Linked DNA regions of Leucothrix mucor DSM 2157. The protein of the gene in region 2 binds, or shares a complex with, the protein of the main gene of each other region. Links are inferred from orthologs where the notes say so. Each region holds a gene or a part of one and is shown on either strand. Other genes may lie near its edges.

Region 1 (3,435 bases), 4.2 Mb from region 2 along the record:
AGTTTACGACCACATAACGCGGCGTTTGCTTTGCCAAAAACTCGCGGCAAAGCAGCACTGGCGCTGCGCAAAAAAGATTTTGTGTAAATACGCCTGCCACAGAGCTGCCTTCGGCAATCTCCATGACTAACAAATCTTCACGATTTTTATAACGAATGCCCGCTTGCTGAGTTGCCAAACGAATGCCCGCGATCGGTAGCACATCGCTAACCGGTGTATAGTTAACAGCCATATTTAAAATCCTTTTTGATGATCGCTTATTTCAGGCGTCCATGACATTGTTTAAATTTCTTACCAGAACCACATGGGCAAGGATCGTTACGACCGACTTTAGAGCCGCTCAAATCCACATCACTTTCTGACTCAGGGCCGCCTAAAGCGCTAGACGCTTCTGCATGGGAATATTCCATTGGCGCTGCTTCTGGCTCAGGTGGTGCAACTTGCTGACCTGCATCTTGTGTAATCTGAATTTTCATCAAAAAGCCGATGACTTTCAGCTTGATACGATCCAGCAAATCTTGGAACATTTCGAAGGCTTCGCGCTTGTATTCCTGCTTTGGATTTTTTTGAGCATAGCCACGTAGGCCAACACTCTGACGTAGATAATCCATCGCTGCCAAATGCTCCTTCCACTCTTCATCCAATACGTGCAGCATGACATCACGTTCTAGCTTGCGCATGTTTTCACTGCCAATCAGGTCTTCTTTCTGCTTCAGAACCTTCTCAGCTGCTTCCTGAATGCGTTCACGTAGTGGCTCTTCATGCAGTGAATCATCTTTATCCAACCATGTCTGAATTTCTAAATCCAGATCGAACTCTTCTTTCAGCGTTGCAGTCAGACCCGGAATATCCCATTGCTCATCCAAGCTTTGAGGTGGAACGAAACGGCTAATAACCGAATCAAGCACATCAAAGCGAATAGACTCAATAGACTCCTGAACATCTTCACCTTCCAGCAACTCAGAACGCTGCTGATAAACCACTTTACGTTGGTCATTGGCAACATCATCGTATTCCAGCAGGTTTTTACGAATATCGAAGTTGTGCCCTTCAACTTTACGCTGTGCGTTCTCGATCGACTTGGAAACAATCTTAGCTTCAATCGCCTGACCTTTTTCCATACCCAAGCGCTGCATAATGCTTTTCACGCGCTCAGAGGCAAAGATACGCATCAAGCTATCTTCCAGAGACAAGAAGAAACGTGAGGAACCCGGATCACCCTGACGACCAGCACGACCACGTAACTGATTATCTACACGACGCGATTCATGGCGCTCAGTACCGATAATGTGCAAACCACCGGCTGCAACGACCGTGTCATGGCGCTTCTGCCAATCTGCTTTCGCTGCTGCAATCGCTGCCGGATCATCACCAACTAATTTAAGCTCAGCTTCTAACGAGCCACCCAGCACGATATCTGTACCACGACCAGCCATATTGGTTGCGATGGTTACCGCGCCAGGCAGACCCGCATTTTCAATGATATGTGCTTCGCGCTCATGCTGCTTCGCATTCAATACTTCGTGAGGGATACCGGCTTTAGTCAATAAAGCAGCCAACACTTCAGAGCTATCGATAGACGCCGTACCCACTAACACTGGTTGCTGGCGCTTCTGAGCATCATGGATTTCTTCTACAATCGCATTGTATTTTTCTTCTTGCGACATGTAGACCAGATCGTTTTCATCTTTACGAGCTGTTGGCTTGTTGGTTGGAATAACTACCACTTCAAGGCCGTAAATCTGTTGTAATTCGAAGGCTTCTGTGTCCGCTGTACCGGTCATACCTGACAGCTTCTTGTACAAACGGAAGTAATTCTGGAAAGTAATCGATGCCATCGTCTGGTTTTCAGGCTTGATCTCAACGCCTTCTTTCGCTTCGATTGCTTGATGCAGACCTTCTGACCAACGACGCCCCGGCATGGTACGGCCAGTGAACTCATCGACAATAACGATTTCGCCATTGCTGATAATGTAGTCAACGTTTAACTGGAACAGCGTATGTGCACGCAAACCCGCATTCAGATGGTGTAGTACCGAGATGCTAGCGCTGTCGAACAGACCTTCATCTTCTGGCAAAACGCCTGCTTCACGTAATAGCTCTTCAGCACGCTCATTACCCGCATCCGTCAGGAATACTTGCTTCGACTTCTCATCAACTAAGTAATCACCAGGTCCTTCTTCATCATCCGGAGCCTGTGGCACTAGATTAGGAACAACTTTATCAATGGCACCGTAAAGGTTCGCCGACTCACTGGAGGGTCCGGAAATGATCAGTGGAGTACGCGCTTCATCGATAAGGATTGAGTCAACCTCATCCACTACCGCATAGCTTAGCGGACGTTGAACGCGCTCTTCTTTATTGAACGCCATATTGTCGCGTAAATAATCGAAGCCGAACTCGTTATTAGTACCGTAAGTGATATCACAAGCATAAGCCGCTTGGCGCTCAGACTGATCCAAACCGCTAACAATAATACCGGTGGTCATGCCTAAGAAACCATATAGTTTCGACATCCACTCAGCATCACGACTCGCTAGGTAGTCATTCACAGTAATAACGTGAACACCCTCACCTGGTAAGGCATTCAGGTAAACCGTTAGTGTTGCTACCAGTGTTTTACCTTCACCCGTGCGCATTTCCGCGATACGGCCATCATTCAGCACCATACCTCCGATTAGCTGTACATCGTAATGGCGCATACCCATTACGCGCTTACCCGCTTCACGCACTGTGGCAAACGCTTCCGGAATCAATGAATCCAGTGCGTCGCCTTTAGCTAGGCGCTCACGAAACTCAACCGTCTTATTTTGTAATTCTGCATCGCTCAGCTTGCTGAAACGCTCCTCGAGCGCATTTACCTGACTAACGAGCTTGGCGTAACCCTTGACCAATCTATCGTTGCGACTACCGAAGAGCTTTCTGGCAACTGATCCTATCATGATATTTATTTTCTCCCCGGTGATACCGGTATTATCTGTTCCTGCACGCAAGCGAGCTAAAGACGTTCATGCCCAGGATATGAACAACTTAATAATGAATAGTGCTTTAAGTAAGTAGATGTGGGGTCATCCCTATGGAATGCAAGGCTGCTAATATTTGTTGTGCGCCCTGGCCCCAGCTACCCGCACTGAATAATCCCCGCAGATTATAGTACAGTTCGTCGGATAAATTCACGCTTAACGCAACCTGTAGACGTTTATTGTTTTTAATTAATACAGGAATGACCGACCGGTCAGAAAAAGCTCCGGATTAATCCGGCGATTATCTTTGATCACTTCAAGGTGCAAGTGAGGCCCGGTAGAGCGGCCGGTACTTCCCACTTTGGCAATGATATCGCCACGAGCCACTTGCTGACCAAGCTTAACGTCTGAAGCATTCAAATGTGCATAGCGACTCATGACGCCATCAGCATGCTCCAATTCAACCACTCGC
Region 2 (3,040 bases):
CTGATTCACGACCAGGACCAGGACCTTTAACCATTACGTCAAGATTTTTCAAACCGTATTCTTTAGCTGCTTCACCAGCACGCTCTGCAGCAACCTGCGCAGCGAACGGTGTGCTTTTACGTGAACCACGGAAACCAGAGCCACCGGCAGTAGCCCATGATAATGTATTACCTTGGCGATCCGTAATTGTAATAATCGTGTTATTAAAAGACGCATGCACGTGAGCGATACCATCGCTCACTGACTTTTTGACTTTTTTACGCGCTTTAGTGGCTTTAGCCATGTTTCAATTCCTATCGTCTGTTACTTGCGAATCGGCTTGCGAGGGCCTTTACGCGTACGTGCATTCGTTTTGGTCCGCTGTCCACGTAGTGGTAAACCACGACGATGGCGTATACCGCGATAACAACCAAGATCCATTAAACGCTTAATGCTCATGGATACTTCACGACGCAGATCACCCTCTACCGTGTATTTAGCGATCTCTGTACGAAGACTTTCAACTTCTTCTTCAGTCAGGTCGCGAATTTTGGTAGTAGTAGCAACATTAGCTGCTGCACAGATGTCCTGCGAACGCGAACGACCAATCCCATATATTGCGGTCAAAGCGATCACAACGTGTTTGTTAACAGGGATATTAATACCCGCTATTCGAGCCATGAACCTATCTCCAGGCAGTCGTGAAAGGCGGGCAAATATACCCTATTCACTGACGTTAATCAATACAACTTGGGAAAACATTTTGAATATTATTCATATCCAAAAGTTTTCCCAAAAAATCGTCTTACGGGATATTACCCTTGACGTTGCTTATGTCTTGGATCTGTACAAATGATTCTCACAACACCTTTGCGCTTTACAACGCTGCAGTTGCGACACATTTTTTTCACCGAAGCACGTACCTTCATTACTTAATCCTCTAACAGAATACTATCAACTGGTCCGCGGCTTATTCTTGCCACCAGCTTTAAAGTTTGCTTTTTTCATCAGGCCTTCATACTGCTGAGACATCATATGTCCCTGCACTTGAGCCAAGAAATCCATTACAACAACTACAATAATCAACAGCGATGTACCACCAAAGTAAAATGGCACTTTCCAACCGTAGATCAAAAACTCAGGCAACAAACATACTAAGGTAATGTAAATCGCACCAACCGCTGTTAGTCGCGTCATCACACCATCAATATATTTAGCTGTTTCGCGCCCAGGTCTAATACCTGGAATAAACGCGCCTGCTTTCTTCAAATTGTCTGCTGTCTCACGTGAGTTAAAGACCAGTGCTGTATAGAAGAAAGTAAAGAATATGATCGCTAATGCATAAAACAAAATATACAAAGGCTGACCAGGTTGTAACTTATTAACCGCTGACTGCAACCACTCCATTCCTTCGCCGCTAGCAAACCACGATCCCAAAGTTGATGGGAACAGGATAATGCTTGATGCGAAAATTGGAGGTATTACACCTGCCATATTCAGCTTTAGTGGTAAATGGCTGGATTGACCCATTGCCATCTTCCTACCTTGTTGACGATTCGCATAGTTGACCGTAATACGACGCTGCGCTCGTTCAACAAAAACCACAAAAGCTGTCACCAGTACTGCCATTGCGAGCAAGATTATAACGAACTCTGGACGAAGCTCACCATTACGAGCTAATTCCAACGTTCCACCGATCGCAGTTGGCAAGCCGGCAACTATACCAGCAAATATGATCAAAGAGATACCATTACCGATACCACGTTCAGTAATTTGCTCACCAAGCCACATTAGAAACAAAGTTCCTGTAACGAGAGAGATCACTGTGGTGATAACAAAGCCTGTACCAGGGTACAGGGCAATGGTTTGTCCGCCACCTAGATCTTGACCACCCAAGGCGATGGCAATACCAAAGCTTTGAAATAATGCTAGACCAACAGTACCGTAACGAGTGTATTGGGTAATCTTACGCTTACCTGCTTCACCCTCTTTCTTTAATTGCTCTAGCGACGGCACAACTGTTGTCATCAATTGCACGATAATAGAGGCCGAAATGTACGGCATAATACCCAATGCAAAGATACTCAAACGCTGTAACGCACCACCAGAAAACATGTTGAAAACACCTAAAATGGTTCCGGTGTTTTGATCAAAAAATTGTTGCAGAGCAGCTGGGTTAACCCCTGGAATTGGAATAAAAGTACCAATTCTGTAAACTATTAGAGCGAAAAAAACAAAGAGTAATCTTTGTTTTATTTCAGCTGATTTACCCATGCCACCGAGCATACTTGTAGGATTCTGACGTGCCACAGAGTTTATCTCCGGTTATGCTTCGACTTTGCCTCCGGCGGCTTCAATGGCAGACTGAGCGCCCTTGGTAGCACCGATGCCTTTCAATGTCACAGATTTGGATAACTCTCCAGACAAAATGACTTTGGCAAAACGAATATTTTTACTAATAATATTAGCGGCTTTAAGTGCATCTAAATCGATTACTTCAGAATCAAGCAATGCAAGTTCACTTAAACGAATCTCTGCGGTTACGCGAGATTTACGTGATGTAAAGCCAAGCTTCGGAAGTCTGCGTTGCAAAGGCATCTGACCACCTTCGAAACCTGACTTATGGAAACCACCTGAACGTGACTTCTGACCTTTATGACCACGGCCAGCTGTTTTACCCAGACCAGAACCAATACCACGACCAACGCGCTTGCGATCGGTAGTACTTCCATCTGCTGGCTTCAGCGTATTAAGTCTCATTATTAAACTTCCTCAACTTTAACCATGTAGGAGATCTTATTGATCATTCCACGGTTTTCACGAGTATCAGTGACGATAACTGAATTGTGTATCTTGCGAATACCCAATCCGTACGCACAGCTCTGGTGTGACTTCAGGCGGCCAATCAAACTTTTAACCAGAGTCACCTTCAAAGATTTTTCAGCTGACATGACCTTAACCTCTAATCTCTTCTACGGTTTTACCGCGCTTAGCAGCAATCATCTCAGGAGAGTTCATATCACCCAGGCCCTTGATAGTTGCACGCACGACGTTGATTGGG
Region 3 (3,096 bases), 4.1 Mb from region 2 along the record:
TGAGTAATTGGCAGGGCTTTTTTTGTGGGGTGTAGAAACAGGTGAGATTCTATTTATTACAGACATGAAAAAGGGAGTCCGAAGACTCCCTAAATCATTGAATAAGTGGCGCACTGGGAGAGATTCGAACTCCCGACCCTCTGGTTCGTAGCCAGATACTCTATCCAACTGAGCTACCAGTGCGTGCTTTCAAGGCGGCGAATAATGAAGGTTTTGAAAGATCATGTCAACAACTAATTTTCAAAAACTTTATTAATCATTTCAAGGAACATTGCAATGGCGGAGAAGGAGGGATTCGAACCCTCGATACGGGATAAACCATATACTCCCTTAGCAGGGGAGCGCCTTCAGCCACTCGGCCACTTCTCCAACTGCAAGATTTCTTGAAGGGCCGTAGAATACTCACAAACTTTATTTTCGTAAAGTCTTTTTTTAATTTTTTTTGATTATTTTAAAAAAACAGTTTTTGAGCGAATTCAGCTGGAAATATTTGATTTATCGTGTCAGTCAGTTTAACCTTCCGCGATTGTGTTAAACGTGGCACTTCAACAGGAGCAGCTAATGCGTAAGACATTGATTGCAGGTAATTGGAAGTTGAATGGCTCTGGTGAGAGTATCACTGAGTTACTTAAAGGTATTGTTGCTGGTTTGCCGGAAACAGAGTCTTTATCCGTTGCAGTATGTCCTCCTTATATATACATACCGATGGTTGCTGATATTTTAAGTGATCAACGCGTTATGGTTGGCTCACAAAATGTAGCTGCCCATGCAAAGGGAGCATATACCGGAGAGATCAGTGCCAGTATGTTGAGTGAATTCGGTTGCCAGTATGGCTTAGTCGGTCACTCGGAGCGTCGTAGTCTATATAATGAGGCGGATGCCGATGTTGCGGTCAAGTTTAAAGTGCTAAGCGACTCGGGTATTATTCCGGTGCTATGTGTTGGTGAAACACTAGAAGAGCGTGATCAGGGTGTGACCGAGTCCGTAGTGTCTCGTCAGATTCAGGCAGTAATTGATCAGCACGGTATTGCTGCGTTTGCAGCGGCCGTGATTGCGTATGAGCCGGTTTGGGCAATTGGTACCGGAAGAACGGCTACGCCAGAGCAGGCACAAGATGTGCATGCGGCTATTAGAGCGCTGCTGGCGACATACGATAAGGCAATCGCGGATACTGTTCAGATTGTTTACGGTGGTAGTATGAATCCCGGTAATGCCGCTGAACTGCTGGCAATGTCGGATATTGATGGCGGCCTGATTGGTGGCGCATCATTGAATGCAGATGACTTCCTGGCGATTTGCCGGGCGGCTTAACTTAGAAAAACTTAATTATTATGCTCTATAACATTTTATTGATCGTGCAGTTAGTTGTCTCCCTTGGAATTATTGGCTTGGTGCTAATGCAGCACGGTAAAGGAGCTGATGCTGGTGCCGCATTTGGCGGAGGCGGCGGAGGTGGCGCTTCCGGGTCTGTATTCGGTTCTCAAGGTTCGGGTAATTTCCTGAGTCGTTCAACAGCTATCTTAGCGACTGTGTTCTTTGTTAACTCTTTGTTACTGGCTTGGTTGGTTGCTCATCCAGAAGGTGGTACTCAAAGTGTTGTAGAATCTGTCGTAACAAGTACTAGTCAAGCACCAGAAAAAGCAGTACCATCTGCGCCTTCTGATGTACCGGTGCCAGCGGCGGCCTCAACGCCAGCAGAAACAGCTTCGGATGTTCCTGTCGCACCAAAAGAGTAAGTTTTTATCAGTGCCGATGTGGTGGAATTGGTAGACACGCCATCTTGAGGGGGTGGTGGCCCTAGGCTGTGCCGGTTCGAGTCCGGCCATCGGCACCAAGTATTATGCAAACCGTTAGTCACACTAATGAGTGTTGTAACAAGAGGCCTGATTTTTATCAGGCCTTTTTTGTATGTTATTCAGGCTGGGTTTTGCTGAATTCTATATCCTCTGCTCCACGACATAATCCTAATAATAGTGTGTACCTCAGAGGGGCCGGTATCGCAATGTTAAGAAGGTTGCCCATTTGTCGGGGATGGATTATGCTTTGTCGGCAATCTATAAAGGGGTGTCGTAGTCGCCTGACTATGAATACAGAAAATAATCACAGGGACCGTCGAGTTCCATTTAAGTGCCCAACTCAGTCACTACATATTAAATGGTAGTATATTTTAGGAGTTCCAAATGCTGAACAAGAGTTATGCCTCAGCGGCTATTCTATCTTTATTAATCCCAATGTCTTACGCAGCTGAGGCAGACCGTGTCGATGCAACTGATACTTTACCTGATGCTAAGCCTGGCGAATGTTATTCAAAGGTTATCGTACCGGCTGTTTTCGAAACAGTATCTGAAGAAGTGCTGGTAAAGCCTGAGACTAATACTGTTGAAATTGTTCCTGCAGTGTTCGATGTTCAAGAAAAAGAAGTACTGGTTAAAGAGGCGTTCACTCGCTTGAAAGCAGTACCTGCAAAATACCGTACTGAAACGGAAGAAGTTGAAGTTTCTCCAGCACGTTCTGAGTGGGTTACCCGTTTAGATCGTCGTGGTATTCCTGCGAGCCCTGCATTATTGGCAGCGGCTGTGACTAATGGTGTTGACCTTGAGTCTGCTAAGCCTAGTCAGTGTTTCAGCGAGTACTATGTTCCTGCTAAGTTTGAAACAACTGAAAAAGAAGTGCTGGTTAAGGAAGAAGCAGAGCAGATCAATATCGCTGATGCTCAGTACGAGCAGACAGAAGAGACTGTAATGGTTAAGGCATCCAGCAAGGATAAAGTCCTGGTGGAAGCTGAGTACGAAGTAATCGAAGAGCAGGTAATGGTAGAGCCAGCTAAGGCCGTTTGGAAAAAAGGAACTGGCCCAATTACTCGTATTGATAACGCAACAGGCGATATCATGTGTCTGGTTCAGATCCCTGCTGTTTATAAGACCATTAAGAAGACTGTCTTGAAGGCGCCTTCAACAGTTGAAGAAGTTGAAGTACCTGCAGAGTCTATCGTTGTACCCGTTAGCCGTTTGGTTAGTGATTCAGCGGCAGATCGTGAAAAACTACCAGCAGAATTCAGTACAGTTAAAGTAACGACTAAAGTTGCTGATGCTGCGT

What was found.
Region 1: the proteins of secY (region 2) and secA are in contact, whole or in part, in a crystal structure (PDB 3DIN), measured with the Thermotoga maritima proteins. The link is inferred for Leucothrix mucor DSM 2157 from one-to-one orthologs. Residues at the interface, in WP_004081795.1 of Thermotoga maritima: Glu108, Gly109, Glu110, Glu111, Ala236, Glu237, Arg238, Arg239, Ile240, Thr241, Ile242, Gln243, Tyr244, Ala245, Arg246, Arg247, Val248, Thr249, Gly250, Arg251, Arg252, Val253, Tyr254, Gly256, Ala257, Ser258, Thr259, Tyr260, Leu261, Pro262; in WP_004082002.1 of Thermotoga maritima: Glu261, Ala262, Arg263, Lys300, Ala301, Arg302, Thr303, Ile304, Ile305, Leu323, Tyr324, Asp325, Pro326, Val329, Ser330, Tyr333, Ile336, Lys340, Phe345, Val349, Glu363, Phe364, Tyr374, Ser375, Gly376, Gly377, Glu393, Ile395, Thr482, Ser483.
Region 3: secY (region 2) and secG share a complex: the UniProt entries of both Escherichia coli proteins name them as parts of the sec protein translocase complex. The link is inferred for Leucothrix mucor DSM 2157 from one-to-one orthologs.

What each region holds. Positions count from the first base shown.
Region 1 is NZ_ATTE01000001.1:536,266-539,700, reverse strand. What follows is about bases 58-3,337. They hold secA (preprotein translocase subunit SecA), read right to left. Parts: upstream 2,943-3,337; coding sequence 258-2,942; downstream 58-257. Other genes in these bases: LEUMU_RS24295 (M23 family metallopeptidase), read right to left, coding at 3,213-3,337; argJ (bifunctional glutamate N-acetyltransferase/amino-acid acetyltransferase ArgJ), read right to left, coding at 58-232. In the rest of the region: more of argJ, read right to left, coding at 1-57; more of LEUMU_RS24295, read right to left, coding at 3,338-3,435. UniProt on the Escherichia coli protein: Required for protein export, interacts with the SecYEG preprotein conducting channel.
Region 2 is NZ_ATTE01000001.1:4,772,101-4,775,140, reverse strand. The notes cover bases 100-2,984. They hold secY (preprotein translocase subunit SecY), read right to left. Parts: upstream 2,266-2,984; coding sequence 934-2,265; downstream 100-933. Other genes in these bases: rpsE (30S ribosomal protein S5), read right to left, coding at 2,935-2,984; rpmD (50S ribosomal protein L30), read right to left, coding at 2,742-2,930; rplO (50S ribosomal protein L15), read right to left, coding at 2,305-2,739; rpmJ (50S ribosomal protein L36), read right to left, coding at 795-908; rpsM (30S ribosomal protein S13), read right to left, coding at 304-660. Outside these bases: more of rpsK, read right to left, coding at 1-99; more of rpsE, read right to left, coding at 2,985-3,040. UniProt on the Escherichia coli protein: The central subunit of the protein translocation channel SecYEG. Consists of two halves formed by TMs 1-5 and 6-10.
Region 3 is NZ_ATTE01000001.1:708,734-711,829, forward strand. What follows is about bases 93-3,033. They hold secG (preprotein translocase subunit SecG), read left to right. Parts: upstream 93-1,331; coding sequence 1,332-1,736; downstream 1,737-3,033. Other genes in these bases: tpiA (triose-phosphate isomerase), read left to right, coding at 562-1,311; LEUMU_RS24395 (peptidoglycan-binding domain-containing protein), read left to right, coding at 2,181-3,033. Outside these bases: more of LEUMU_RS24395, read left to right, coding at 3,034-3,096. UniProt on the Escherichia coli protein: Subunit of the protein translocation channel SecYEG. Overexpression of some hybrid proteins has been thought to jam the protein secretion apparatus resulting in cell death; while this may be true it also results in FtsH-mediated degradation of SecY.